3 regions of the Thalassotalea sp. PLHSN55 genome follow, and region 2 is predicted to be linked to each of the others. Evidence: predicted binding sites of a transcription regulator. Region 2 holds the regulator's gene; each other region holds the start of a gene.
The links. The regulator FNR, encoded in region 2, switches genes on or off when oxygen is low (the NO sensors DNR and NnrR bind a similar motif). The targets are predictions, from matches to a motif close to TTGATCTAGATCAA.
Positions count from the first base shown of each region.

Region 1: a site for FNR is predicted at 2,430-2,443, ahead of ACRRSQ_RS11140 (nitric oxide reductase activation protein NorD). Genes of this name have one in related genera too.
Region 3: a site for FNR is predicted at 3,242-3,255, ahead of nrdD (anaerobic ribonucleoside-triphosphate reductase). Genes of this name have one in related genera too.

Region 1 covers NZ_JBPDIH010000005.1:33,850-44,491, forward strand. Annotated here, with positions in the region: gene ACRRSQ_RS11140 (nitric oxide reductase activation protein NorD) at 534-2,369, opposite strand; gene ACRRSQ_RS11145 (hypothetical protein) at 2,689-3,174, shown strand; gene ACRRSQ_RS11150 (GFA family protein) at 3,312-3,725, opposite strand; gene ACRRSQ_RS11155 (sensor histidine kinase) at 3,782-4,975, opposite strand; gene ACRRSQ_RS11160 (response regulator transcription factor) at 5,032-5,733, opposite strand; gene ACRRSQ_RS11165 (DUF3019 domain-containing protein) at 5,734-6,117, opposite strand; gene ACRRSQ_RS11170 (MipA/OmpV family protein) at 6,129-6,998, opposite strand; gene ACRRSQ_RS11175 (S8 family serine peptidase) at 7,298-10,642, opposite strand, start outside.
Region 2 covers NZ_JBPDIH010000012.1:64,256-74,897, forward strand. Annotated here, with positions in the region: gene ACRRSQ_RS18655 (heavy metal translocating P-type ATPase) at 1-2,322, shown strand, start outside; gene ccoS (cbb3-type cytochrome oxidase assembly protein CcoS) at 2,319-2,510, shown strand; gene ACRRSQ_RS18665 (sulfite exporter TauE/SafE family protein) at 2,503-3,177, shown strand; gene fnr (fumarate/nitrate reduction transcriptional regulator Fnr) at 3,223-3,942, shown strand; gene uspE (universal stress protein UspE) at 4,102-5,034, shown strand; gene pyrF (orotidine-5'-phosphate decarboxylase) at 5,129-5,833, opposite strand; gene lapB (lipopolysaccharide assembly protein LapB) at 6,013-7,182, opposite strand; gene ACRRSQ_RS18690 (lipopolysaccharide assembly protein LapA domain-containing protein) at 7,214-7,444, opposite strand; gene ihfB (integration host factor subunit beta) at 7,573-7,857, opposite strand; gene rpsA (30S ribosomal protein S1) at 7,950-9,611, opposite strand; gene cmk ((d)CMP kinase) at 9,735-10,415, opposite strand; gene aroA (3-phosphoshikimate 1-carboxyvinyltransferase) at 10,501-10,642, opposite strand, start outside.
Region 3 covers NZ_JBPDIH010000004.1:72,994-83,635, reverse strand. Annotated here, with positions in the region: gene cmoB (tRNA 5-methoxyuridine(34)/uridine 5-oxyacetic acid(34) synthase CmoB) at 1-252, opposite strand, end outside; gene cmoA (carboxy-S-adenosyl-L-methionine synthase CmoA) at 249-983, opposite strand; gene aspS (aspartate--tRNA ligase) at 1,209-2,996, shown strand; gene nrdD (anaerobic ribonucleoside-triphosphate reductase) at 3,393-5,513, shown strand; gene nrdG (anaerobic ribonucleoside-triphosphate reductase-activating protein) at 5,617-6,084, shown strand; gene ACRRSQ_RS08960 (aminotransferase class V-fold PLP-dependent enzyme) at 6,088-7,209, opposite strand; gene ACRRSQ_RS08955 (PrnB family protein) at 7,196-8,407, opposite strand; gene ruvC (crossover junction endodeoxyribonuclease RuvC) at 8,768-9,295, shown strand; gene ruvA (Holliday junction branch migration protein RuvA) at 9,406-10,023, shown strand; gene ruvB (Holliday junction branch migration DNA helicase RuvB) at 10,077-10,642, shown strand, end outside.

The DNA of each region.
Region 1 (10,642 bases), on a different contig from region 2:
GTGACCTTGTGATTTTTATAGTTTTTCACATATTCTAATATTAATTCACATATTTATAATATAAATAACACACAAGAACAAGAGTAAGCATATTTATTTCATCATAAATAAATAAGCGATTGTATTTATAGGAATTTATATTTTAAGGTTTTATCTAATTGTACAATTTAAAATACAATTAGGCGCGAAAGGTGATTTAAAAGAAATTGAAATAGAAATTAGATGTGACGGTGAAAAGTAAAATGCACTAACGTTTGAAAGCTAGTGCATTAAAACAGTGTTTAGGCTTATTTACCTAGGTAAGAAGAAAATCATAAAAGTGCAAAATAGCGTTATAACCACAAACCATTTAACAAAAACACCTAGCATTCGCCTTTTGTCATTCGGATGTTTTTTGGCAAGCGGCATACCGCAGCTCAAACATTCAGAGCGACTATCTTCGTTTTCTGTTTGGCAATATAAGCACGGGATCTTATTCATATAGCGTTAATACTCTTTATTTGTCTTAGTATGAAAATACAAGCTCACATGAACTATTGATTAGTTAATTGATGATACAACTGCGGCAATTTTATTGGCAATTGCGACGGCTTTAACAACACCGTATACGAGCCACTACCAAATATATAGGGCAAGTAATCCTCAGCTTCTTGATCAATTGTTATGCAAAAAGGTTTAATACCCAAACGCTTAGCTTCAGCAATCGCTTGATGGGTATCTTCAATGCCAAAGCGACCTTCATAATGATCTATATCGTTCGGCTTGCCATCCGTTAAAATTAGCATTAGCTTTTGAGACGACTTTTGTTCGGCGATTATTTTAGTTGCTTGGCGAATAGCCGCGCCCATGCGGGTATAAAAACCAGGGCGTATCGATTGAATTCTGCCGCGCACATCATCACTGTATTTTTCATTAAAGTTTTTTAGCATCGAAAAGCGCACATTTTGACGTTTTACTGATGAGAAGCCATACATGGCAAAGTTATCGCCAACCGCGTTTAATGCTTCGCCAAAAAGCATCAAACTGTCTTGAACAACGTCGATAACGCGATTATTGTCGTCTAAATGCGCATCGGTCGACATAGAGATATCCGCTAACAATAAGCAAGAAAGGTCGCGGTTATTACCACGAAAACTTTGAAATAAGCCCCGCTCTTGTGTCGGCGAAATGGTGCTTTCAACATGAAAGTCTAACCAAGAGGATAAATCTAACTCTTCACCTTGCGGTTGGGCTTTTAGCCAATAGCGCACACTGCGTAATTGTTCAAATTGCGCTTGTATGGTTTTAGAAATTTTTCGCAATCTTGCTGGTAGCGGTTTTGCCGTGGCATCTTTGGGTAACATTGGCTGAAGCAAGACTCTGTCTTCAACTAATCGATGAGTTTTGTAGTCCCACTCAGGCAGTTTAAGCCCCTCGCCCATTGGCGTGTCATCTTCTGATGCCGACGGTAAGTCCATATCAATTTTAATACGGGCACTTTTTTGATTTTGTTGTTGCGATAAGGTTATTTTGTCGAGATCTTCAACGATACGTTGATTATCTTCGTCATCATCGTCGCTATCGTCACTGCCGCGATCCATTTTTGCAAATTCACTCCAAGAAAACATGCTCTCTAGGCGAAAGATCATCATACCACTGCGGCTTTCCGGTGAATCGACACGCTCGGCTTTTTTGCGACTGGTTTCACTTTTTTTACTGCCGCATACACTTTCTTGTTGCTCAATTTCATCTGGATATTCGGGCATCAAAATCTCATCAGCTTGCGCCGAAGGATAGAGCCACAAATAAACCGCTCGAGGGGCGAAATTAACTACAGGAAATTTCGTAACTGAGCCTGGTTCGAGCACGGCTTGAATAATCGCATTTTCCATAGCCTGCTCTTCGGCAGGCATTTTTGAAACATCGATACGACTTTCTACAAAAGCCTTAGCAAGCCGCTGATATCGCACTTGCAGTGCAGGATATTTTTGTAAAACATCAACCACTAACGCTTGATTATCTATCGCCCAATGTTTAAATTTTTGTTGATGATTGGCCGCAAGAACGGCTAACCAAATATATAAATCGCGGTTAAGTGATTCCGTTGGCAAAACGGCTAAAGATTCAGGTAAACGTAAGCTTTCTTCATCTTGCCATGCCAGACTAAATTGTTGATTATGACCTGAAATTTTCTGTAAGAAGCTGCGGCGCTCCAAATATTCTCTTGGGCTTGCGGCTTCAACGCGCTTAAGTGGGTCTCCGCCTAACGCTCTAAAGACAACGCCTATCGACTTACTTACCTGATTAAAATCGACTTTAGCGTCAAAATAATCTGTACTGGCTTTTCGAGTGATAAACCTATGCCAAAAACCACCAACCCACTCTTCCATTTCAACTCAAAACTGTAAAAACATGATGCATGCATAATAGCAAGGCCATAGTTAAAAGCTGTGATTTAAATCAATATCTCGCACAATGCTCAACATTTGGGTTACCTGCGTTTACATTATTGGTTCATACTAGGAGGAGTAAAGCTGCAGTTGACTGGTTATACGAATAAAATAACTGTGGGGTTTAGAAATATGAATAGTTTAAGAAATTGTTACTTGCTTATTTATTAATCAAACAAACTGTGCAATATTCGTAACTTACGCCCCGTAATGTCATCAAAAAAATAGTTTCTACTCGCTAGCCATAAGGAATATGACCATGCAAATAGACAAAACATTGCTCGTGCCACACAGATACAGCACCCGATATTCTAAAATAATATCAATTGTGCTGACCACATCAGTACTATTTAGCTTGTGTTCTTTATTTGTTTATCATTACCAACAGAAAATTGAAGAGCATCAACAAAGCTTGCAATTTATTAAAGCACCACAAGTTAATGATCTCTATTTTTTAGACTTTCGATTATTAAGTACTAATCAAGTTGCCAATCAACGCTATAAAATTGCCAAAGTTGTTGCTATTACCGGCAATATTATCTCATTGCACTATGGCAATACTTTCTACCCTCACCATAATACCTTGCTAAACAGCGTTAGCTCTGGACAGCTAGAATTAGCAAACTACTTCAGCACTGACATTTATAATTTTCGCCATCAAGAAATTGAAAATATGTTTGCAAGCAGTGCTATTTACGCCGCTAAACGCCCAAGTACCACGCTAATAACGATTACAAAAGAGTAAAGAAAGTAAGCAAAGTAGCACCTGAATTTGCGTTATTGCCGGTTTTTAATCAAGCATAGCTGATGCACAGTCAGTCTGACTTTTGGCTGATTAACTTTTGGCTGTAAAACGATTTCCTAAACACCACTTCCCAGAAGCTACTTTCTAAAAGCTTGATAACGCACGACATCATCCGTACATGTTAACCATGGTGCTTTTGAGCGTACAAAAATATGCGCATTCACCGTTAGCTGACAATCAAGCTGGTCAAACACCGCCAACGCGACTTCAATGGTATTGTCTTGTCGATTGTAGCTCGACTCAAAGGTTAAACTCGCGCCACAACACGAACAAAATTGTCGCACGGTATCATTCTCGGCTCGGTATTGGCTTAAGTATTCCTGCCCTCTAAGCCAAGTTAAATCACTGTTGTTAACTTCAGCAAAGGTAGAAAATGCAGCGCCATGAAATTTTTGACACATAATACAATGACAATGAGCAATATTGGTTTGAAATTGCTTAACAGAAAAGCCTATTTTTGCACATAAGCAGCTTGCGGTATTCGCCATCATCAGATCTCAATTTATGCGGTTATAGTATTCAACTTACTGCACAATAATGAAAAATACTAGTCGTTGATGTTGCCAGAATGAGTATTAAGAAAAAGTTGAAAACAAGCGCCTGAAAGCTCGCGACTATTACTGACTTTTAATTGTGCTTGATGCCAATCAATGATCTTGCGCGTAATGGCAAGCCCAAGCCCATAACCGGCAATCTTTTCATTATGCTCGGCACGTGAATATGGCAGAAATAATTCATCCACTTCTTTAATATTAACCCCTAAGCCATCATCTTCAATTTGCAACACTAGCTGGTTACCATGCTGATACAGCGAAATTACCACCAACTGGTTTGAATACTTAATGCCGTTATCAATCAGGTTTTTAATGGCGCGCGCAATCAAACGTTCATCCACTTCTACTAATAAGTCGCTTTGACAATGAAAACGTATGGTTTTAGACGAGTACTGCCCAAGCAATTCCATATAATGCTTAACCATTGGCACAATACTTTGCTCTGTTAAATGTAAGTGCGGCACTTCTTGGTCTTGTTTTGAAAACTCAAGGTATTCGTTAACGAGGCGATTAAGTTCATCAATATCTTGCTGTAGCAGTACTTTAGTTTCTTCAACATTAGTTTCATCTAGCGTTGCCAAAGAAAAGTTTAAGCGCGATAAACTGGTTCTTAATTCGTGAGATAAGGTACTGGAAAGTTCTTTTTGCAAGGCAACTAATCTCGATATTTTTTTGATCATCCAGCAAAAGGAATCATTGACTGGCTGAAAATAACGGGATTTAGGTAACCTTAAGTGATGTAGATCACGCGATTTAACAAAACCTTGTGCGGCAAATTTGAGCTGATACATATCGTGAAAAATAGGATATAAGCCGATAAAAATAATCGCCGCCAGCATTAAATAAAAGCCACTGGTATACCAAGAATTATCGAGAATGGGCTCAACGGCAACGGGCCCAAAACGCATAATATAGTTGGCGTTAAGTTTTTTATAAAAATAATCGCCATGTTTACCGGCAACCACAATCACTTGAAAGCTTTTAAGTTGCTCAACAATCGTGGTATTGGCGGCTACATCTGAAAATTTAATGATCTGAACATTAGTAAAAGGTAACGGCGTCGAACTATTACATTGATATTGTTGGCAATATTCCGTGACTAATTGCGGCATGTAGTCAAAGTCAATTTCGATATTATTTTGCTGACGTTGATACTGAAGAAAGCAGTAATCGACACTTACGATCAAAATAAAAAAACTTAAAATAACCAACAAGTAGTAGCGAAAAAAGCTTTTAAACACGATTAGGCTCTGGCACTTAACATATAGCCTTGTCCCCAAGAGGTGCAAATTTGACAATTAAGCCCAACATAGCTTTCTAATTTTTTACGTAAACGGCTAATGCGACCGTCAACGGTGCGATCTAAACCGTCGTATTCTCTACCAACTGTATTGACAAATAAAAACTCGCGACTTAATTGCTTTTCTTTATGTAAGGCTAACAGCCACAGTAAATCAAACTCATAGCGTGATAGCTTTATTGGTTTATCATCAACCGTTGCAATGCGAACATCGTTACATATGTGTAAGTTTTCAAATTGTATTTGGTCACTATGGTGTCGACTTGTTGATTCTGGCTGTTTACGTTTAAGGCAGGCCCTCACTCTTGCAAGTAATAATTGTGGGTCGACGGGTTTGCAAATATAGTCGTCTGCACCGAGTTCAAAGCCTTTTAATTGATGTTGCGTATCAGATAACGCCGTTAAGAAGATATACGCCCCTTGAAAGTTTTCTCGAACCAATTGAATAATTTCGAATCCGTCAGTGCCCGGCAACATCACATCACATAAGATTAAGGCAAAATTATTGCTCGCCACTAAATGTTCCAGATTGTCGCCATTAACAAAATGCCTAACGATATAGCCATTGGCGGTTAGAAACTTAACAATAGATTTTGCTAACGCTAAGTCATCTTCAATTAATAAAACTTGATTACTACTGCACATCTAAAAAACACTCCATAAACGTCGACGTATTTTCCGGTAGTCTTGACCTAGCACTTCAATCGCAACATGTGCGCTGATATCTTGCTGACTACCTTTCATGACAAATTCCTTGCCCTGTTTTAACGACAGCGTAATTTCACTGTGTCCTTGTTGACTGTCTTCAACACAAAACAGCGGACTTGATTGCCCTTTTTCATAAACACAAAAAGAAGATTTATGGTCAAGCTGCCAATTAAAAATAAATGCTTGCTGACAAGGGCTGTTTTTATCAACCAAACAGGTTGTTGGGGAAATTGAAAAATAAGGCTGGGCGTAAACCGAATTAGCGCTAGCGAGTAAGCTAAAACAAAGGCCAATTAGGGTTAATATAATGTTCCTTATCATAGTAACAGCCATTAGAAGATATGCTTAATGCCAACAAAATATGAACGGATATTATTTTTTACAATAAGCGGACTATTGCTAATACTCGCATCTAACCACTCATTCTTAATTGTATTTACCAGATACCATTTGGGGGTAATCACATAAGTCAGCCCGACTTGGGCGGTATAATTAATCGCGCTACTTGCTTGATAACTTGGTGTTTGCAGTAGAAAGTTATTAACGACTACATCGCTCGGTGCTTGATAGCCATAATAATAATTTGTCATGTGCTTATCTTTATATACAGCCCCTAATTCTAGCTCGACAATCCATGAGCTAAACGACCACATTTTGTTAGCACTTGCTTGTAATTCGAAGCCATGATGTACATTTGAAATATCATGAACTGCACCAACACGCACCATAACATCACCATAATAACGAAGCTCACCGCCTGCCATATAAGATAGCGACTTGTGCTGTACTTTAGGCGGTTGAAAAACCGTTGGCGCTTTAAAGGGGAAAAGTCTGCCTTTTGAATCGTTACCGGTAAACGCCGCAACCACTTTTCGATTTTTACCCGGAAAATACAAACCATCAAGGTTTTGCTGACCAATAAGTTCAATCACAAGGTGATTATTTTCAAAAATATTGTAACTGAGGTTTAAATTTTCCAGTGAAAACTTATCTGAATAATAACGAATATCGGGTAACAGATAAAAAGGCACATCGCTTTGTTCAAAAACAGGGTTGGCGATTTTTCCATAACCGGCAGACACAGCGAGCTGCCACTCGTCTAGAGGAGCTACTAGGCTAGTATCAACCAGATACTGGGGCTGTGCCTGCACTGTGTAACTAAATAAGGCACTTAATGTTGCTATGGATAAGGTTAACTTCATTTAAATGATCTTTATTTCACTGATTGTAATAAACCAACAATGGGGAAATTTGCACAATTGTCTATACAAGCATCAGCATAACAAACAATATTTTCTCTAACAATTCAGTCAGTTAATGTGCAAGTGTAAAAGCAAGGTAAAATAATTTCTTTTAAAAAACGTAAAAATATAATCTATTGAATATTAACGATAAAAATAATTTACCAAGTAAATCTACCCGTAACTTTTTGTACATTTTCGTACAAACAAATAACAAAAAGGCCTCCGAAGAGGCCTTAGTTAATCCGTTTTATCGATATTTATTTAGTTTTGTGCACTTTACGCGCAGCAAATAAAGATAAAACCAGTAGCATCATCCAACCATAAGTACCACCTGAGCTAGTACTCTTTGCTGGTGTTGATGGCTTACTTGCCGGTGGGTATTCACACGTACCGTTATCGGTTGTCGCTTTGTCATCATAGTTGGTTGCTGATGAGTCGGTACAACCTAAGTTAATACCGTCAGACAATACTGTTAATGTAAAGGTCGCGGTGTCTTTATCTTCTGGATATGCCATATCGTAAACAGTAACGCTAATTTGCGTTTCGCCATACCAGTTAGCATCTGGTGTCACGGTAAATGTAGAACCAGAGGTGTTACCTGAAACCACAGCGGTTACGTGCTCGCCCGTTACTTCAATCCCGTTAACAGTGCCTTTGTTATCGTTATAGATAATGGCGATATCTTCTAACGACGTATTTTCAGCGATACTAACATCAGCAAATGAAGATACCGTAATATTACTTGGGGTCGCTAAAGTATGCGACACGGTCACTAATTCAGAATCGCTAAACTGGCTATCAACTACAACAACTGACTCAGCGCCGATCGCATTAGCTAATACGCGTGCTTTAAAGGTTAAATCAAGCTGCGTTTGCTCTGGTCCTCGGTAATCTGCACAAATCACAGTACCATTAGAGACTTTGGTATTAACATCGTTATAAGCAAAACCGTCATTTAAATAACCGTAAGCTGGACCAAATGTACCGCGCTCTCCCCAGTAACCATGAATACCAATCGAACCTAAATCATTATTGGTCGAGTTTAATGACTCGTAAGCGTAGATAATTTCATAATCGCCTGGTTCAAACGTAATATCGGTAGAAATAATCGTTTCAATATTATAGTAAGCATCAGGGTCAGCATTAGGTATTGCTCTAAAGTACTCTTCAGCACCATCCCATTGGAAAATATAGTGATCGTCAGTGATAACCGCATAAACAGCGTTCATATATTTAAGTTTATCCCAGTCAAAATAAAGGTTGTCAGGCATGTAAACATCACCTCGCCATAGTGGCGCAACCATAGTATCAGGGAAAATTTGAAAGCTATCATTGAACTCTAAATGCATATTAAAAATTGTTGGCATCGGATCAAATTGCACATAACCAAACGGAGAAATACCTAATACGTCTCGTGAATGTACTTCTGAATTTCCGTATAAAGGTACATGTGGTAAGCCGTTTGTTTCCATAGGAATATACAGAACTTGTCTTTGGAAGCCCGAAAGTTCGATCGGCGTATAGCCTTCTAAACCTAAGTCATAGAAATTAGGATTGTCACCATAAGGTACTTTACACATTTCATCTTCTGCATTCGTGGTGAAAGCATAGTGACGACGCACATCAGCTGACGACGCTTGACTGGCATCTATACTAATAACCTGACCTTCAACCATTAGCCCTTCTTGATAGTTACCAACACCACCAATAACAATGCTGTCTTCAAGTAGTTCTAGGTTTTCAGGTAAGCGAGTGGTGATATTAAAGTCTCGTTCACCACCTAGTAAGTTAGGCGCTAACGTTACTTGGTACTCAACAATATCACCTACTTTACTTGAGGTTTGTGACGCATCAATGCTTACATCACTGCCGTGATGAATAAGCTTAACCGGAATTTCACCTAAGTTACTGTTATTAAAATCATCACTACCTAAACCCACTACCCCATAAAAAGCATCGCCTTCGTTAGCTTCTTCGAGGTTGTAATTTAGTTTTGCTTGAAATGGTGTTAAGCCATTAATATTTTCAGGTATTTCAATCGTTAAATTATCGCTATTTTCGCTGCTTACTATCGCAAGGTTAACGATAAAGTTATCGGCATTATTTGACTCATCTTCTTCAACAAATTTCCAGTTTGCCGCAATCGCCCAATATTTGCCTGGTGTTGGGTTATTAACAGCACAGAAATCGTCTCGGCCGGTATGAGAATAACAAATCGCTTCGTCGTTCCATTGAATATCTTCATCACCATTAAGGTCCATACCTAGGTCAATTGAGGCATAGGCATGCGGCTCATCAATGCTTTGTACTTCCCATACGATGCGCTTAGTGCCTTCTGGTACGTCAAAGAAAATCACTTCAACACCTGACGCTTCTTCAAGCTCAGCTCGCGTTAACGGTGCATAATCTTCATTTCCCATGTAAGCACGTTTATCGTACTCCGCCATAGGAATTTTCCAATTAAACTGCTGCGCTTTGCTTAAACCATAAACCACATGATTAAACGATTGAATTTCATCAGTGATGATTTCAGGCGTTAGTGTATGACCTTGACTGCGATGAATAATACCGCTGACTTCATTAGGTAAATTATCATCGGCAAAACGTACGCCCATTGGCAAATACTGGTCTGGCAATGACAAATCACGAGGCTTTATATCAACGCGACCAAATAACTGTACTTGTGATGAGTCAGCATTTGGCGCACCAATTTCCAATATATTCGCCGTTACGCTAATCGCTTGGCTCTCACCCGCTTTTAATGAAATAATTTTTGGTGTTACATCTACCGAAAGCATGTCCAAACCATCCATGCCTAAACTTGATGCGGAGACATCCCATGTACCATCGGTTGTCGCAGTAAATGTGCGCATCCACGTACATGAACCTTCACAACTGTCATTAAATAAAAATGGCACATTTAAATTAGTCATGGTGCCACCATTTTCAGGATCAGCTGCGCGATAGTTTGCTGCGGTTTCGTCTAGTAACAAACCAGCTTTAGTTGCACGCGCAACATTAATGACACCACTGCCGGCATCGTTATAACCTGCAGGTACTGGATCAAACGGGTTATTGTCGCGTGCACGGGTAACAGACTCGATTGAAGCGGTCATCATTAGCGCAGACTGAATTTGCGCTGGTGACCAATCGTTATGAGCTTGTTTTAATAACGCCATTGCACCAGCAACATGGGGAGCTGCCATAGACGTTCCGCTGATTGCTGTATAATCAGTAGGTTGAGGTAAAGCGGTAAAAGGTTGTTCATCTGCCCATGCGGCATAAACGTCCACACCTGGCGCGGCAACGTTCGGCGTCATAATATCGGGCACAACTTGGTTAGGGCCGCGAGAAGAAAAATCGCCAACGTAATCCGCTTGTCTAACTTTAGTTGTTACTTGCGATTCTGTGATTGTGATTTCGTGGCCTTCACCACTGCGAAGCCAGTCTTCAAGGCCAAACCGGTTATTTTCGCTCGTGCCATAATAAGATTCATTAGAAATTAGAATTCCTGGAATGGCATAAGCGTCGTTTGCGATATTTTCGGTGCTACTGGCATTATATAAAATAAAACCACCTGCCCCACCTTGAGCCACATTTAT
Region 2 (10,642 bases):
CAACAAAACATGTGTTGTATTGGTTGCCAAGCAGTTGCCCAAACGATTGTCGATAACGGCTTAACGGATTACTACCAATACCGCACAGAGCCAGCGACAAAAGGCACACCGCTAGTACCTGAACAATTACAAAAGAATAAACTGCTTGATGATGCAAACCTGCAAAACGAATTCACCTATACGACAGACGCATATAAAGAAACAATTTTAACTGTCGATGGTATCAGTTGTGCAGCTTGTGCTTGGCTAATTGAAATGCAGTTAGCCAAAGTTGAAGGCGTTATTGCAATTAACGTTAATGCAACCACACAACGAGCAACAGTGCGTTGGCATAACGACACCATTAGCTTAAGTGAAATTCTAACCCATTTAGAACACATTGGTTATCATGCGCTACCTTTTAAAGCGAATGCCGTTGAAGAAAATAATAAAAAACAGGCCAAGGTTTTCATCAAACGTTTAGGCATTTCCGGCATTTTAATGATGCAAGTAATGATGATCGCTACCGGATTATATTTTGGCGCGTTCTCTGGCATGTCTGAAACCATTCTGGTCTACTTACGCTGGACCAGTATGTTACTGACCTTTCCTATTGTGAGTTATGGTGCATTTCCTTTTTACAAAGGCGCAGTTAATGCATTAAAAATAAAACGTTTATCTATGGATGTACCTGTTTCTATTGCTATTTCCTTAGCATTTTGTGCTTCCGTTTGGGCAACCGTAACTCAACAAGGAGAAGTGTATTTTGAATCAGTCTCTATGTTCACTTTTCTACTGCTTATCGGTAAATTTCTCGAGTTTCGAGCGCGTTCACGTGCCGCTGAAGTATCAGCAAATTTATTGAAACTTATGCCAATGACGGCTGTAAAAATTGTCGCAACAGACACTGGCGATGAAGAGCACTATATTGCGGCTAAAAACCTACAGGAAAATGATTTAGTTATTGTAAAGCCTGGTGAAACCGTGCCTGCAGATGGCACTATTTTACAAGGTAAAAGTCAGCTAAACGAGTCTATGCTTTCTGGAGAGCAGCTCCCCGTTAAGAAATCGATTGGTGAAAAAGTTTTTGCTGGTACCGTAAACGGTGATGGCAATTTAACTGTTGAAGTAAAGCAAATAAGTAGCCATTCATTTTTAAGCCAGCTGATTCGTTTAAGTGAACATTCTCAAGCTCATAAACCCAAAATTGCCAAATTATCAGATAAAATTGCCCAATATTTTGTTGCCGTTATTTTAGTTACCGCAATTTGTACCGCTCTTTATTGGCATCAACATATGCCAGAGGAAGCGTTTTGGATCACGCTATCTGTACTCGTCGCTACCTGCCCTTGCGCGTTGTCATTAGCAACACCTACCGCCTTAACTTGTGCAACCACACGGTTAAATAAAGACGGTATCATGATCAAATCAGCTCATGTAATGGAAACAATCCCAAAAATTTCAACCATGGCATTTGATAAAACAGGTACATTAACCAACGGCGAGTTTACCATTGTGCATGTCGATGTAATTGATGAACAATTTACAAAAGCACAATTGCTAGCAATTGCCGCAGCACTTGAATGTCATTCTCAACATCCATTAGCTAAACCGTTTAGCCAATATCGAGATTTTTCTTATCAGTGTGAAAAGCCAACGGTAGAGCCCGGTTGCGGGGTTTCGGGCCTAATTAACAATCAGAAATTTGCGATTGGTAAACCTACTTGGCTACTCAATAAAAGTGAACTGTCTCAATACGAAAACAAACAATGTTTACTGACTCAGGATGGACAAGTCATTGCATCGTTTACGTTACGTGATGATATTAGAGAAGATGCAAAAGACCTGCTCGATTATTTGACCAAGCAAAATATTAGTTCATTAATGTTATCTGGTGACAATGCGGCAGGTTGTCTCGCCGTAAAAGAAGCGCTTAACATTGCCACAACTCATAGTGGCTTAACCGCGCTTGATAAAATGGAATTGCTCAAAGAGCGACAAAAATCGCATACGGTTGCTATGGTAGGCGATGGTGTGAATGACACACCGGTATTCGGCGCTGCACATATCGCAATTGCAATGGGCAGCGGTACCGATATCGCCAAAAACGGCGCAGATGTTATTTTGTTGAATAATCAACTCGCTTCAATTGAACAATTGCAAAAAACCGCCATTAAAACTAAAAAAATTGTTTGGCAAAATTACCTTTGGGCATTTGGCTACAATGCCATAGTATTACCGCTTGCTGTAGCAGGATTTATTACGCCTTATATGGCGGTTATCGGCATGTCGTTAAGTTCAATACTTGTTATTACTAACTCGCTAAGGTTATTAAAAAAATGAGCATCATTTACGTTCTGATCCCTATTGCTATTTTATTAACAGCCCTCGGTATTTATTTATTTTTTTGGGCAGTAAAAACAGAGCAATTCGATGACTTAGAAAAGCAAGGCATGAGCATCTTGTTTGATGAAGAAGGTAAAGATAAAAAAGCCGCTGAATCCAAGCCTACCGAATCGAACAATGATTAACATGCCATTAGACTACCTATCAGCTTTCATTATCGGATTATTAGGCTCAGGTCACTGCATAGGCATGTGCGGTGGTATTAGCTCATTATTAACTTCAGCGATCCCTGGCGAAAAACCTAAAGCGTCTTTAGTTTTAGGGTATAACCTAGGCAGAATACTTTCCTATAGTCTAATTGGCGCTATTGTCGGTTTTACTAGTTCAATTGCCGTTAGAAATATAGGCGTGCCGGTAATTGGTTTACGCCTGATTTCCGGCGTATTTTTAGTATTACTTGGTTTATATATTGGCCAATGGCTTATGTGGATCAGTAAACTGGAAAAATTTGGCCAATTTATCTGGCGTTACTTATCACCATTAAGTAAACAAATCCTTCCAGTTGATAGCACAAATAAAGCGATTTTATTAGGCGCTATTTGGGGCTGGCTGCCCTGTGGTTTGGTTTATTCAACCTTAACCTGGGCATTAGCTAGCAATAGTGCTTTTTCGGGCGCATTTATCATGTTCTGCTTCGGATTAGGCACATTACCAGCGCTTTTAACGGTTTCATTTGGTTTTTTTAATATAAAAAACATCTTGAAAAATACATATTTTAGAAAAGCATTAGCATTAGTTACAATATTGTATGGAATTTTCACTATATCGTTTGCATATAGGCAATTGTTTTAATATGATCTTAGTCAATAAGTTTGATGCTAAGTTATTTAGGTAGTTATGCAAAATCGTCACTGTTCAGGTCAACAACACATTCATTGTCAAAACTGTAGTATCAGTGAGCTATGTCTACCTTTCTCCCTTAATGACAAAGAGTTGGACGTTTTAGATAAAATTATCGACCGTAAACGTCCTATCCATAAAGGTGAGCAAATTTTCCAAGATGGCGAAAAGATGCAAGCATTGTATGCTATTCGTTCAGGCACATTTAAAACTTTTACGGTAAATGAACAAGGTGAAGAGCAAATTACGGGCTTTCATTTAGCTGGTGATTTATTGGGGTTTGACGCGATTGCCGAATCAGAGCATCCTAGTTTTGCAAAAGCACTCGAAACATCAATGGTTTGTGAAATCCCCTACAACACGTTAGATACGTTATCTAACAGTATGCCGAAACTTAAAAAGCAAATTCTTCGTTTAATGAGTAATGAAATTCGCGAAGATCAAGAAATGCTTACACTGCTTAATCGTAAAAATGCTGAACAACGTTTAGCAACCTTTATTAGTGCATTAAGTGCGAGATACCACGATAGAGGCTTGTCGTCAGTTGAATTTCGTTTATCAATGACTAGAAGTGACATTGGTAACTATATTGGTTTAACCGTTGAAACAATTAGCCGTTTATTCAACCGTTTTCACAAAAGCGGTTTAATTAAAATCGACGGTAAACTTATTACCATTTTAGATATTACCAAACTCAATGAAGTTGCTGGCCTATAGGCTAGCAACCCACTGATTCCCCTTCCTAATTAAAATTTAAACACTTGTTTAATTATTTTCTAACTATCACTATAAACTTGATATAAAACAAAATACTATCATTTCTGGTAAGGCACTATTAAACTGTAATTAAGCGTTAATTTTTGCCAAGGTGAAATGATGGAAAAATATCAAAAAATTCTTGTAGTTATCGACCCAACCACAGATGAACAAAAAGCGCTAAAACGCGCGATAGAGCTTGCGAAAAAAACAGGCGCTAGCATTACTGCATTTTTATCTATCTTTGACTTTTCCTATGAAATGACCACAATGCTGTCAAAAGACGAGCGTGAAGTCATGAGACAATCTGTGATCACAGATAAACTACAATGGATTGACACTGCCATAGACGCACTAAATGACGGTAACCTCACTATTGAAAGCAAAGTGGTGTGGCACAACCGCCCTTTTGAGTCGATTATCAATGAAGTACTAGAGTATAACTTTGATATCGTTGTTAAAGGTACTCATCAACACGATAAACTCAAATCAGTAATATTTACACCAACAGATTGGCATTTATTACGTAAATGCCCTTGTCCGGTATTATTAGTTAAAGATCATTTATGGCCAGAAAATGGTAAAATTCTTGCAGCTATCAACGTAGGAAGTGATGAAGAAGAGCATCAGTTACTTAACGATAAAATCACTGAAGAATCCCTTAATTTATCTAAAATTATCAAAGCGCAAGTTCATCTAATTAACTCATTTCCGGGTACTCCGGTTAATATTGCCATTGAAATTCCTGAGTTTAACTCTTCTGAATACAATGATGCCATGCTCAAGCACCATCAAGAAGCGATGACAGAGCACGCTCAGCGCTTTAATATTGCTCCTGAGCGTGTATCCGTTGAAGAAGGCTTACCTGAAGACGTAATAGAAAATGCTGCCAACAAACTAGATGCAGAGCTCGTCGTACTTGGAACTGTAGGTAGAACAGGAATATCGGCGGCCTTTATTGGTAATACTGCAGAGCATGTTATTGATAGGTTAAATTGTGATGTATTAGCACTTAAACCAGAAGGTTACATTTCCCCGTTAGATTACGATTAAAAAATTAATATCGGATATTGGAAATCACATAAATAAAAAGCCTAACTACCGTAAGTAGTTAGGCTTTATATTTCTTATACGTTAATTTATTTAGTTATTTAGTTAGCGATTGATTAATCTGTTGTAAGACCGCATGTGGGTCATCAGCTTTGGTTATCGGACGGCCAATCACTAAATAGTCTACGCCAATATTTACTGCCTGCTCTGGAGTCATAATACGCTTTTGGTCGTCTACGTTACTACCTGCTGGGCGAATACCAGGAGTCACTAATTTAAAATCTTGTCCTAGGTCTGCTTTTAGCATTTCAGCCTCTTGAGCCGAACAAACAACACCATCTAAGCCCGCTTGCTTAGTGAGCGCCGCTAAATGTTTAACCTGCTCAGCAGGTGATTTAGTAATACCTAAACCTATCAAGTCACTTTCTTCCATACTGGTAAGTACTGTTACCGCAATAAGCAATGGCGCTTTCTCACCATAAGGCACAAGTGCTTCTTTCGCTTTTGCCATCATTTTTAAGCCGCCAGAGGCATGCACGTTAACCATCCAAACGCCAAGCTCAGCAGCTGCAGTTACCGCTTTAGCAACCGTGTTAGGAATATCGTGAAACTTTAAGTCTAAAAACACGTCAAAACCACGTTTAACCAGCTCACGTACAAAATCAGGCCCAAAGTAAGTAAACATTTCTTTGCCGACTTTTAAGCGACAATCACTTGGCTGAATTTTATCAACAAAAGCTAACGCATCTGCTTGTTTATCAAAATCTAAAGCTACAACAACTTTTGGATCATTCACTTTCATATTCCTCTAATTCTTTAATTCTTTAATTCTTTAATTCTTTAATTCTTTAATTCTTTATAACTGTAGTGAGTTTTTACTAAGCGTCTATGGTTCTAATTTCAAGGAAAAAGCACGGAGTTGGTGAATACCAATGAGTACTTTTGACGCTGAAATTGGAGCATAGCGCAAAGTAAAAAGCACTACTCTCCTTCGAGGCCACGCACAGGTTTCAACTGTTCCCAGTCGTGACAAGATGGACACGACCAATAATGCGTACTGCTATTAAAGCCACATGTACGGCAGCTATAACGATGCTTAACATTGATATACGCTGATATCAGCTCTTTAATCACGTCGAGTTGCTCATTGCCTTCGTGCTTTTCCGATTCGGTCATTTGCATTTGAATAAAATGCTTAAAGCCGCGAATAGTTGGTCGACGCTTTAACGCAGGTAACATAAAATCTTTCGCTTTTTTGGTACCGTGTTTTGACTCGATATGATCAACATAGCAAATTAAGGTGCTGCTGCTAGCCGTTTCTTCATACACTTTTCGAATAAATTTATAAAATTCATCTTCAGCATTTAAGTGTTGATAACACGCATGCATTTTGACAATTACGTCTGGGAAAAACTCACTATCTTGAACGTAAATATCTTGATAGCATTTACATGCTTGTTCATATTGCTCGTGCTTTTCGTATATCTTTGCCATTAACCAATTAGCGCGACACGAATTTTGATCAAGCTGCAAGGCACTTTCTAGCAGTTCTAATACTTCAATGTACTTTTCATCATCAAAAGCTGTAGTAGCTAACTCACAGTAAAAATTTGCCAAAGTGTGCATCAGCTTTTTATCTTTGGTATTTACAATCGCTTTTTTTAACGCAACACCTTGATGCCAATCTTTGGTAGATTGGTAGATTTGCATTAAATAGGTAATGGATTTCATCCCGAATTGTTTAGATTTAAGCAGTTTTAAAAACATAGATTCAGCGCGGTCAAAAAGACCTGCACTTAAAAAGTCTTTACCTAATTCAAACAAGGCTTGTTGTTTTTCTTTATTCTGTAAGTGCTTCTGACGTACTAAGTGTTCGTGAACTTTTAAAGCGCGATCTAATTCGCCTCTTTTACGAAAAAGATTCGCTAAAGCAAAATGTGCTTCAACAGTATCGTCTTCGACTTTTAGCGCTTCTATAAGGTAATCAATGGCTTTATCTTGCTGATTAGAAAGTAAATAGTTTAAGCCTGTTGAGTATTTAATTGATAAATCTTGCTTAACTGAGTGCGTATTTTGCTTAATACTATTGCGGCCCATAAACCAACCGTAACCCATGGCGATTGGTAATAATAAAAACAGAAGTTCTAACATAGGGTATTTGAAGCCTTATAAGTATTCATAATTAAGATTTTGTTTTTTTTGTGCGCACAGCACGAACCATTTTCCACAGAAGAGCGGTCAACAATCCGAGAATAAAACCAATAAAGGTAAATAAACTTACCGCAGCAGCGACAGGCATTTCAACGCGGGCAATAAGGTAATTAAGCGATAATAATTGATCATTTTGACTGCCGAAAATAAAGGCAATAGCAAATAAGATAATCAGAAAAAATAAGGTGATATAAACTCGCACTACTCACTCCATCTTAATATTCATATGGCTGACTTATTATAGTAAAACCACATGATTTTACATATAAAAAAGGCATGCTAACGCATGCCGTTTATTCTGAATAATTATACCATTAGGGATAATTATAGCTACGCTGATTGATTAACTCGCTCGCGAAGCTCTTTACCAGGTTTAAAGTGAGGGACATACTTTCCAGCAAGCTCGACAGAGTCACCAGTTTTTGGGTTCCGCCCAACTCGTGGAGCACGATAATGTAATGAAAAACTACCGAATCCTCTAATTTCTATGCGGTCACCTTTTGACAAGGTTTGCGCCATCATTTCAAGAATTTCTTTAATCGCTAGTTCTACATCTTTTGCAGATAAATGACTTAATTTGTCTGCTAGTCTTTCAATGAGTTCTGACTTGGTCATTAGACCTCCCAGTTTTCATTTAGCTTCGCGCCAATGGAGTTTTAAACAGAGGGGAACCTTAGGTCTCCCCTCACCTTTGTGTCCTACTAAAATTAGCTTTTAGCGTTTTTGAATGCTTCAGCCATTGCGCTTAAACCAGACTCTTCAGCTTGATTTAAGTTATCCATAGCTTCACGTTCGTCAGCTTGGTCTTTCGCTTTGATTGATAAGCTGATAGTGCGGTTCTTACGATCAACACCAACAAACTTAGTTTCAACGCTGTCACCAACTGATAATTCAGTTGTTGCATCTTCAACGCGTTCGCGTGAAATGTCAGCTACACGTAGGTAACCTTCAACGCCTTCTGCTAATTCAACTTTAGCACCTTTAGCATCTACTTCAACAACCTTACCAGTAACAATAGCACCTTTTTTGTTATCTGTCAGATACTGATTGAACGGGTCATCTTCAGCTTGTTTAACACCAAGAGAGATACGCTCACGCTCAGGGTCAACTTGTAATACAACAGCTGAGATTTCATCACCTTTCTTGTATTCACGAACAGCTTCTTCACCGCCAGCCCATGAAATGTCAGATAAGTGAACAAGACCGTCAATACCACCGTCAAGACCAATGAAGATACCGAAGTCAGTGATTGACTTGATCTTACCTGATACTTTGTCGCCTTTGTTGAAGTTCTTAGCAAACTCTTCCCAAGGGTTCGGGATACATTGCTTAAGGCCAAGAGAAATACGACGACGTTCTTCGTCAATTTCAAGAACCATAACTTCAACTGTGTCGCCTAAGTTAACAACTTTAGATGGGTGGATGTTTTTGTTAGTCCAATCCATTTCAGAAACGTGAACTAAACCTTCAACGCCTTCTTGGATTTCAACGAAACAACCGTAGTCAGTTAAGTTAGTTACGCGACCAGAAAGTTTAGCACCTTCAGGGTAACGCTTAGCGATAGCTACCCATGGATCTTCGCCTAACTGCTTCATACCTAGAGATACACGAGTACGCTCACGGTCGAATTTCAATACTTTAACTTGGATTTCATCACCAACATTTACGATTTCACTTGGGTGCTTAACACGCTTCCAAGCCATATCTGTAATGTGAAGTAGGCCGTCAATGCCGCCTAAATCAACGAACGCACCGTAGTCAGTTAAGTTCTTAACGATACCCTTAACTTCAATGCCTTCAGCTAGTGATTCTAATAGTGCATCACGTTCTACGCTGCTTTCTGATTCGATAACAGCACGACGAGAAACAACAACGTTATTACGCTTTTGATCAAGCTTAATAACTTTGAATTCTAGGTCTTTGCCTTCAAGGTGAGCAGTGTCACGTACTGGACGTACATCTACTAATGAACCTGGTAAGAAAGCACGGATATTGCTAACTTCAACAGTGAAACCACCTTTAACTTTACCGTTGATAACACCGATAACAGTTTCTTTTTCTTCGTATGCTTTTTCAAGCACTTGCCATGCTTCGTGGCGTTTTGCTTTTTCACGAGAAAGAATTGTTTCACCGAAACCATCATCAGTAGCATCTAATGCAACGTCGATTTCATCACCAACACTAATTTCAACTTCACCAGCGGTGTTTTTGAATTGGTCGATAGAGATTACAGATTCAGATTTTAAGCCGGCGTCAACTAAAACGTTGTCTTTGTTGATGGCTACCACGGTTCCTTTGATAATTGAACCAGGACGTGTTTCGATTTCTTTTAAACTTTCTTCAAAAAGTTGTGCAAAATTTTCAGTCATAACTTGTTTATAAACTCAGTTATTAATCCAATCAACTTACATGTTTCATGGGGTTGTTAATAAGGCCCGGTGCATCCTTACAGCAGGCTTGATTGATGAGCAGTATGCTCGATTATTTTCTAGCTAAGTTAACTTACCATTCGCAAATGACAAGATTTTATTAACCACTTCTTGTATAGAAAGGTCAGTAGAATCAACAGTTAACGCACCCTCTGCAGGTACAAGCGGAGCCACCTTTCGGTTTTGATCGCGCTCATCTCTTTGACGTATGTCATCCAAAAGGCGCCCGATTTTAACATCAAAGCCTTTTTCTTTCAACTGATTAAACCGTCTTTGTGCTCTTTCTTCAGCGCTAGCGGTGAGGAATACTTTAACGGGCGCATCGATAAATACGACAGTTCCCATATCACGACCGTCAGCAACTAAACCTGGTGCTAGCTTAAAAGCGCGTTGACGACGCAACAAAGCTTCACGCACACGCGGAAACGCTGCAACTTTTGAAGCGATTGCGCCAACTTCTTCTGTACGAATGCTTGTTGTAACATCTTCCCCTTCAAGGATGACTTTACTTTCGCCGTCAGAAGTTATTTCAAACTGTACGTCAAGATGAGCGGCAATGGGAATAAGCGGCTCTTCTTCTTCGATTGCAATATTATGATGTTGAGTGGCAACAGCGAGAACACGATAAATTGCGCCGCTGTCTAATAAATGCCAGCCTAATTGCTCTGCAACTAAGCGCGCAGCTGTTCCTTTACCGGCACCACTTGGCCCATCAATAGTAATTACTGGAATGCTTTCCTGCATACATCTTTCTCCCAAAGTCGAAAATCGGCGGCATTATACGAGATTTATATTGCAAAATCGCGTAAAAATTTAACCTTTAACGTAATTAACAAGAAACTTGTGCTAACTTGTCAAAATAATCAGGGAATGTTTTCGCTGTACATTTAGGATCGTTAATCGTTACTGGTGTATCACTTAGCGCCACTAGTGAGAAACACATGGCAACACGGTGATCATCATAAGTATCA
Region 3 (10,642 bases), on a different contig from region 2:
TTTAAGCAAGTTTTCTAAGCGTTTATATTCACCGTCATTAATATCTGCTTTTTCACCAACGACAACCCCTTGACTTAAATCGACACTCGATGGGCTTGTTTTGGGTAATGCCGCTAAGGTTTTTTGCCACTGGGCAAATTCACCATGCAAATTATGTTGTTGCCAATGGCTTAATTGCGCTGGCAGCGTATTTAACCAATGGCTAAGTCGATTGGTGGCAATTTGTTGATAAAACGTATTGAATGAGGTCATTTGATCGCTATTAAAGAAAAAAAGTTAAAACATTGAAACCAAGGAGTCACATGATTAAAGCCGGCATGGCTTAGTCGTTGTTGATGCGTTGATAACGAGTCTGGGCGCATCACATTTTCAAGGGCAGTGCGCTTTTGGGCAATTTCCAATTCACTGTAACCATTGGCACGTTTAAAGTCGTGATGCAGGTCAATGAGCAGTTCGTTACAGGTATTGTCTTCAGCGGTAATTTTTTCAGACAATAGCAATAAGCCGCCAGGTTTTAATCCGTCAGCTATGGTGCTGATCAGTTGCTGACGTTTGGCAGGCTCAATAAATTGCATGGTAAAATTTAACACCACCATAGAGGCATTTTGTATTTTAGTTTGTAAAATATCACCTTCTATTATTTCTACGGGCGTTTCGCCTTTAAACGCATTTACGTGAATTTTACAGCGTTCAACCATAGCGGCTGAATTGTCAACGCCAATAATTTTTGCATTGTTAGCGCTTATGCCGCGGCGCATGGCAAGTGTTGCTGCGCCCAACGAGCAACCTAAATCGTATACGTTTGAATCATCAGTAACAAAGCGTTGGCTTAGCCTACCTATGGTATCAATAATGGTATTGTAGCCGGGAACAGAGCGGCTGATCATATCAGGAAAAACTTCAACAACTTGCGCGTCAAAGGCGAAGTCTTTGATCTGTTTTTGCTGATTTGAAAAAATTAAATCGGGTTCTGATGGCTGCATAAAAGGCGTTTAAAAAGTAAAGCAAATAAATTGGCGGCTATTTTAACTGAAAATGACCAAACAAAGAAATGATTCTATACACACTCGAACAGTTAAATGCCCAGAAATATCGACAGACCAGTGACATTATTCGCTATTGCTATATAATGGCGGCAATTTTTTATCCTATTAAACAACATTGTTTTATTAGGGTGTGTTCAAGTTAGAATTTCAAGGCAAATATTCATGCGAAGTATTTATTGTGGTGAGGTAAACGAAGCTCACATTGGTCAAGAAGTTACACTTTGTGGTTGGGTAAACCGTCGTCGTGACTTAGGTGCGGTAATTTTTCTCGATTTACGTGACCGCGAAGGCATAGTGCAAGTAGTTTACGATCCAGATTTACCCGAAGTGTTAGAAAAAGCCAATACCTTGCGTAATGAATTTTGTGTGCAAATTAAAGGTAAAGTTCGCGCACGTCCAGAAGGGCAAGTGAACAAAGACATGAAAACCGGTGGTATTGAAGTATTAGGTTTAGAGCTTAATATTTTAAATAAAGCAGCACCTTTGCCACTGGATTCAAACCAAAAGAACTCTGAAGAGCAACGTTTAAAATATCGTTATTTAGATTTACGTCGCCCTGAAATGACTGAACGTATGCGTTTTCGCGCCAAAGTAACCTCTGCTGTGCGTGAGTCAATGGAGTCACAAGGCTTTTTAGACATTGAAACGCCAATTCTTACTGCGGCAACGCCAGAAGGTGCGCGTGACTATTTAGTACCAAGCCGTACGCATAAAGGTCAATTTTTTGCTTTGCCACAATCACCACAATTATTTAAGCAATTGTTGATGATGTCGGGCATGGAACGTTATTACCAAATCGTAAAATGTTTCCGTGACGAAGACTTACGTGCTGATCGCCAACCAGAATTCACGCAAATTGATATTGAAACATCTTTCATGAGCGCTGAAGAAGTGATGGGCGTGACTGAGAAAATGATCCGTGAATTATTCATCAAAATGCTTGATGTTGATTTAGGTGAATTCCCGCGTATGCCATACAGCGAAGCGATGACACGTTTTGGTTCAGACAAGCCTGACCTGCGTAACCCATTAGAAATTACTGACGTTGCTGATATTTTAAAAGACGTAGAATTTAAAGTATTCTCAGGCCCAGCGAATGACGAAAAAGGCCGTGTTGCGGTGATTAACGTACCACAAGGCGCAGCGAAATTTTCACGTAAAGGCATTGACGAATTAACCAAATTTGTTGGCATTTATGGCGCCAAAGGCATGCCATGGATGAAGGTTAACGATCGCGCTGCTGGCCTTGAAGGTTTGCAATCGCCAATCTTAAAATTCTTAAGCGAAGATGCGGTTAATACCTTATTAGATCGCGTTAACGCACAATCGGGCGACATTATTTTCTTCGGCTCTGACAACTACAACGTAGTAACCGAATCATTGGGCGCACTTCGTTTAAAACTGGGTGAAGACTTAGATTTATTACAAGGTGAGTGGAAACCACTTTGGGTTGTAGACTTCCCAATGTTTGAAGAAATCGACGGCCACATGCACGCGCTTCATCACCCATTTACCGCACCAACCAACCTAACAGCAGCAGAGTTAGAAGCAAACCCAGTTGGCGCATTATCTGATGCATACGACATGGTCTTAAACGGCTGTGAATTAGGCGGTGGTTCGGTACGTATTCATAACCAAGACATGCAAGCGGCAGTATTTAGAATTTTAGGTATTAGCGACGAAGAAGCACAAGAGAAATTTGGTTTCTTACTTGAAGCTCTAGAATACGGCGCGCCACCACATGCAGGTCTTGCTTTTGGTCTTGACCGTTTAGTGATGTTAATGACCGGCGCTAGTTCAATTCGCGACGTAATGGCGTTCCCGAAAACAACGACTGCGGCATGTCCGTTAACGAATGCACCAGGTCATGCAAACCCTGATCAATTAGTTGAACTGGGTATTGCTAAAATCGTTAAAGAAGAAAATAAAGAAGCTGACAGCGAAAGCTAATTCCTTTTATCGCCTAAATAAGCAGAACAATTTAAAAGGTAAAGCCAGTAAAAGTATTTTTTACTGGCTTTTTTGTTGCATTTTATCTGTACCTGCTTTGTCGAAAAATACTCAAAAATTTACAAACACCAAACAAAACTATGCGTTAATTAACGCGTTTCCCTCTTGACATTTTCCGCGCTAATTTAACGGTTTTTAGCCGAAAAATCCGGTATTGCTTGCTTATTGCACCACCTCAACAAACCTTGATCTAGATCAATAACTCATTTGTCGTATTCTCGTCTAATACACCGCATCTAGTGTTGCGTATTTTTAAAACTACTATATTTAGTGTTTTTGTTTTATTAAGTAATCTTTAGTAACACTGTCGTTATAATGATAAATAAGGAATTCTTAGTGAAACCGGTAGTGATTAAACGCGATGGCTGTCGCGTAGCCTTCGACATTGCACGCATCCAACAAGCAATCATCAGCGCAGCAGAAACGGTTGCGGTAATAGACAACAACTATGCGTTAGATGTTGCCGAAACTGTGTTCTCTCAGTTCAAGGATGTTGAGCAAGTTGAGATCGGTCAAATTCAAGATATGGTTGAAGATATTTTGATGTCAGGGCCACACCGCGAAATCGCTCGAGCGTATATTGAATATCGCCATGATCGTGACATTGCCCGTGAACAAAGTAGCCAACTGAACAATGATATTCGCGGCCTCATTGATCAAAGCGATGCCAGCATTTTGAATGAAAATGCCAATAAAGACAGCAAAGTCATACCTACTCAGCGCGATTTACTTGCCGGTATTGTTGCTAAACATTATGCCAATAAGCACATTTTGCCGCGTGATATTGTTAGCGCGCATCAGCGTGGTGAAATTCATTACCACGATCTTGATTACGCGCCATTTTTCCCAATGTTTAACTGCATGTTAATTGATCTTGATGGCATGTTAACGCGCGGCTTTAAAATGGGAAATGCGGAAATTGATACGCCAAAATCCATTTCTACCGCGACTGCGGTCACAGCGCAAATTATTGCCCAAGTTGCCAGCCATATTTACGGCGGCACGACCATTAACCGCATCGATGAAGTACTTGCCCCGTATGTGAGCGCAAGTTATGAAAAACATTTAACTATTGCCCAAGAATGGGATATTCCAAACGCGGAAGTATTTGCTCGTGCGCGCACGGAAAAAGAGTGTTACGACGCGTTTCAATCACTTGAATACGAAGTAAATACCTTGCATACCGCTAATGGTCAAACGCCTTTTGTTACCTTTGGTTTTGGTTTAGGTGAAACGTGGCAGTCACGTTTAATTCAGCAATCGATTCTTGAAAACCGCATTGCCGGTTTAGGCAAGAATAAGAAAACCGCGATTTTCCCGAAATTAGTGTTTGCCATTAAAGATGGCCTAAATCATAAAGCCCAAGATCCGAACTACGACATTAAACGCTTGGCATTAAAATGTGCGTCAAAACGCATGTATCCAGATATTTTAAACTATGAACAAGTGGTGAAAGTGACCGGTTCGTTTAAAACGCCGATGGGTTGTCGTAGCTTTTTATCAACCTATGAAGAAAAGGGTCAAGAAATTCATGAAGGGCGCAACAATATTGGTGTTGTTAGCTTAAACCTACCGCGTATTGCAATAGAAGCAAAAGGCGATGAATCGGCATTTTTCAGCTTACTTGATGAACGTTTACAATTAGCACGCCGCGCGCTTGATACTCGTATTGCTCGCTTAGAAGGGGTTAAAGCTCGTGTTGCGCCAGTACTGTATATGGAAGGTGCTTGTGGCGTGCGCTTAAAAGCCGACGATAATGTTGCGCAAATATTTAAAAACGGCCGCGCTTCAATTTCACTGGGCTACATTGGTTTGCATGAAACCATTAACGCGCTTTATGGTGATGAAACTCATATGTTTGATAGCGAAAGCTTGCGCGTAAAAGGGCTTGAAATTATACAATATTTGCGTAATGCAACCGACAGTTGGAAAGCGGAAACCGGCTATGGTTTTAGCTTATACAGCACGCCAAGTGAAAACTTATGCAGTCGTTTTTGTAAGCTTGACGCCACTGAATTTGGCGTAATGAATGGCGTTACCGACAAAGGTTACTACACCAATAGTTTTCACCTTGATGTTGAAAAACAAGTTAACCCGTATGACAAAATTGACTTTGAAATGGCTTACCCAAATGTGGCTAATGGCGGTTTTATTTGTTACGGCGAGTACCCGAATATTCAACATAATGTTGAAGCGCTCGAAAACGTTTGGGATTACAGCTATAGCCGCGTGCCATACTACGGTACCAATACGCCGATTGATGAATGTTATGAATGTAACTTTACCGGCGAGTTTGACTGTACCAGCAAAGGTTTTGTTTGCCCAAGCTGTGGCAATCATAATGCTGAAAAAGTGTCGGTTACCCGCCGCGTATGTGGTTATTTAGGTAGCCCAGATGCTCGCCCGTTTAACCACGGTAAGCAAGAAGAAGTAAAACGTCGCGTTAAGCACATGTAATTGGGCAGAGCTTTAAAAAGGCTCACTGTTTTACAAGTTAAGCAGTCATCGTTTTACATGGCTGCTTTTTTATTTTATTGGTGAATACGGTAAAAAAGACGCTATGCACTTTCATAAATACTATCCGGTCGATGTGGTTAACGGGCCCGGCACGCGCTGTACCTTGTTTGTTTCAGGGTGTGAGCACGCATGCCGTGGTTGTTATAATCAATCAACGTGGCGATTAGACTCTGGCAGCCTTTTTACTGAAATCCAAGAAGATCAAATTATCGCTGATTTAAATGATACTCGCATTAAACGCCGAGGTTTGTCGTTATCTGGCGGAGACCCTCTGCACCCAAGCAATACGGCAGACGTGTTAAAGTTAGTTAAGCGGGTAAAAACAGAATGCGTGGGCAAAGATATTTGGCTGTGGTCAGGCTATACGCTTGCTAAGTTGAGTGCTGATCAGCAAGCCATTGTTGATTTAGTTGATGTATTTGTTGATGGCAAATTTGAAGAGAAACTAAAAGACGCCAAACTTATTTGGCGCGGTAGTAGTAACCAAGTTATTCATCAACTTACCGAGTAATGTTTATCGCAACTGTTTTGATAACTGGTTAATTAAATAATCAACCTCATTATCGGTTGTATAAAAATGCGGTGACAAGCGCATGCCTTGTTCGCGATGATCAAAACCAATATTTACCTCTTTTAAGCGCTCTATCATGGATTGATGTTTATCTTTAAAATGCAAAATCAACGTGCCGCTCGAGTGAGATAACTTTTCAGGTGAAACAATAAATTCATCATTCACAGCTGCCCTTATTCGCTTTTGATGAGCACGATTAATACCATTTATTGCCTCAACCCCTAATAGATTAATTTGCTCAATGGCAAAGGCGGCAATTGCAAAAGGCGCGACACTGGGCGTTCCACCCCAAAACCTTAAGGCACTTTGGTGATATTGAAAGTGATCACCATCAAACTCAAATGGGTTTTGATGCGAAAACCAACCAACATCAACTGGCTGGCATTGAGCAAGCTGTTGCTGATCTACCCACAAAAAGCCTGCACCAGAGCCACCGCACAACCATTTAACCGACGAACCGATAATAAAATCAGCTTGCCATGTTTTAACATCTATCGGCTGTACGCCAATGCTTTGTGCAACATCAACAATCGACGTAACTTTTTGATGTTTGCAAAGGGTGGTGATTTTATCGACGGGAAGTTTTAAGCCATTATTCGATTGCACATGGCTAATAAAAGCAAGTGCCACATCATCTTGAATATACCTTTGCCAGGTTTCAATATTAACCAAATCCGCTGCCAAAGGAATGCTTTTCAGCTGGTAACCGAGTGATTGTGCTTGTTGCAATACAAATGCCATTGAAGGAAAGTCAGCTTGGCTATATAAAATGACTGACTTTGTAGCATTAGGTTTAGGTAGCGAAAATAACACCTTAGTTAACGCACTCGATAAATTAGTTTGTGGGCATAACTGATCTAGGTTGCTATTTAATAGCTTGGTTAATTGCTGACGAAAATTGTCGATAACCGCTAACCATTTTGGCCAAGGCTCAAGGTTATTTTGCCATGTGTCAAAAAAGGTATGGTCAAAATTTTCTTTTGCGCCTTTAAAGGGCAAACCTACTGAATGGCTTAAAAAATAATGACGGTGCTGCTTAACGCTCAGGTGCTCAAAGGTTTTCATCGTAATACCTAATTAACCCTCTTAGTTTTTCAATATCTTGAAATCTGCTTGGAATATCCTCACGTTTGGCTGCGGTTCGTAAATCTTTTAACTTTTCTAATGAAGCAAGTAGTACAGGCAAAGGTGGACCACTGGCGGTAATATTTTTTAACGCAGCGGGTGATTCATTAACCGACATTTGTTTTATGAATCGTTCCACTAATTGCTGATGATGTTGCGTGGCCGCTCTGCCATGTAGTTGGCAAACTTCCAAAAAGAGTTGTGCATTGTGCTGAAACCAGTCGCTATCGACTTGTTTTTTATTGGTCGATAATAATGCATCAAGCAAGCTTTGTTTGCGCATACAATCGCGCAATATGGCTTGCTCTTCGGGCATCATAAATAAAAATTTGTCGACCAATATTTGTGAGTAGTAAGGATCTTGCCCTTGGCACAAACCTAACAGCAAATCGATAGCATTAATGCCGGAAAAGTCCCCCGCGTTTGCACCTCGATAGACATTTTGGCCGACGCGATAGGGTTTGTAATAAGGACGCACGCAATAGAAAAAGCGTTGTGGGTTTAAACACTTAAATAACATGTCGTTATGTTGTATAACTTCATTAAGAGCTTGCTTGGCGATGGTGAGCATTTCAGCAGCAAGTGGGTGAGAAATCCCCAAAGGTAACAACTTAATTAATGCGTCGGCACAGCGTTTATAGCCTAAAATACCACGGGTATTGTAGTCAATAAAAAGTAATTCATCGTCTAAACTGGTAAAGCTTTTAAACTCGCCATTCACCGCTAAATTGTGTGTGGTTAAATGGCTAGTGGAAAAGCGTGGCGTAACTCCAAGTGATGCGCCAATTTGCATTGCCAACGCAGAGGCTTCAATTAATGGCGACTTTTTTTCGCGCGAAGGTTCGGTTATTTCATGACGTCGACAAGCGGCCATGTAAATACCAACATTACCTAATAAATCATAACCTGAGTCAAAACCGTTGTCGGTATTTCCTTCCTTTAAGACGTCGCTGATGAGTGCTTGACCGGTATCGGTTAATTTTTTGGTTAATGGTTTGGTCAGTTGAGGTTGTAAATTTACATCACTGCGGTCATCTTGATCAAAGTAGATATTGTCTAGGCGAGTATTTAATTCTTTAAATTCACCACGGATCCATTGATCGAGCTTTTTAACGGTCGCTGTTTGGTTGTTATGCATGCAAGCTCCTGAGCTACGCTGCGGTTGCCATAGTTAATTGTTATGACCGCGCTCAGCGATATTGTTGACAAATATTGTTATTGTTATAAAGGTCTAGTGCTTTTCATTTTGCACGGATATTGCTCATTTTTGCAAAAGCCAGAATAAAATACAGAGCAATAGACTTTATTAATAAAACATCGACTTAGCGTTAAAAGCAACTTTTGCTGATGTGGGGCGGGGCAATAAAAGTTGTAGTTGTGCACAGAAAACTTTCCGCCAATTTTTACAAATGGGCTTTGACACAAGAACGTTAAATATCGTGAAGTCACAAAGCTGATACGGTAAACTTTGCCCATCGTTATTTTATATAAAGTTTGCATGAATATTATTTTAGGTATTGATCCCGGCTCTCGGTTAACTGGCTATGGTGTAATTCAACAACAAGGGCGGAAATTTACGTATTTGGGCAGTGGCTGTATAAAAGCGGTGGCAGCCGGCGACAATTTAGGTGATCGTTTGCAAACCATTTTTGCTGGCGTGTCTGAATTAATTATTCAATTCAAACCGACCATGTTTGCCATTGAACAAGTGTTTATGGCGAAAAACCCTGACTCAGCGCTAAAACTTGGTCAAGCGCGTGGCGCCGCTATTGTTGCCGCAACACAATCGGGTTTAAGCATTGCTGAATATTCAGCTCGGCAAATAAAACAATCGGTGGTTGGCACCGGCGCCGCTGATAAAACCCAAGTGCAACACATGGTCACATCGATTCTAAAGCTACCCGGTACGCCACAAGCAGATGCTGCCGATGCGCTTGCAGTCGCGCTCTGTCATGGTCATAGCCACGAATATCTTGAGAAACTTTCAGGCCAAGCCAGTAAAATTGTTCGTAGCCGACTGCGCTAATGACACCAATTGGCAAGCAAAATGTGGCAAATAAGCGGCTCAAACCTTTACTGTATAAATATCTAGTGGTATGGTGTCAGCCAAATAATAAGTCTGTTTAGGTTTTTGCTGTGATCGGTCGTTTACGTGGAATTTTAATCGAAAAAATTGCTCCTGAAATATTAATAGAATGCCATGGCATTGGCTATGAAGTAACTATGCCAATGACCAGTATTTATTCATTGCCTGATATTAACCAAGAAGCCACTATTTATACCCATTTTGTCGTACGTGAAGACGCGCAATTGTTATACGGTTTTGCTAATAAAGTGGAACGTAAGCTGTTTCGCTTGTTAATTAAAGTGAACGGTGTTGGACCAAAACTGGCGCTCGCAATTTTATCAGGCATGTCTGCCGATCAGTTTGTCAGTTGTGTGGTACATGACGATTTAACCACCATAGTGAAAATTCCAGGGGTGGGTAAAAAAACCGCTGAACGTTTGCTTATTGAAATGCGCGACCGATTAAAAGACTGGCAAGGCGATATTCATACCCCTGCAACCGATGCCGCGCCGCTTATGCCGCATTCAGAGACTAGCTTTGCTAACGATCATAAAGGTGATGCAATTAATGCCTTGGTGTCGCTAGGTTATACCACGGCACAAGCCGATAAAGCGGTTAAATTAATATATCAACAAGGCATGACGAGCGAAGATTTAATTCGTGATGCGTTAAAGTCAATGATATAAACTGTAGCTAGAAGCTAGAAGCTAAAAAAAACAAACACAAAATAGGTTCAGAAATGATAGAAGCCGATCGCTTGATACAGCCCGTTGCAACAGTAGAAGATGAAACTGTTGATCGCGCTATTCGCCCTAAAATGTTACAAGACTACACAGGGCAAGATCATGTCAAAGCGCAAATGGAAATTTTCATTCCTGCCGCTAAAAAACGCGGTGAGCCTTTAGATCACTTACTTATTTTTGGTCCTCCGGGTTTAGGTAAAACGACACTTGCTAATATAGTGGCCAATGAAATGGGCGTAAATATTCGCACCACCTCAGGCCCCGTATTAGAAAAAGCCGGTGACTTAGCCGCCTTGTTAACTAACCTTGAAGAAAACGACGTATTATTTATTGATGAAATACATCGCTTAAGCCCAGTGGTTGAAGAAGTACTTTACCCTGCGATGGAAGATTATCAACTCGATATTATGATCGGTGAAGGGCCAGCTGCTCGGTCAATTAAATTAGACTTACCGCCATTTACCCTAATCGGCGCAACGACACGTGCGGGCGCGTTAACGTCACCACTACGCGACCGCTTTGGCATAGTGCAGCGATTAGAGTTTTATAAAACCAAAGACTT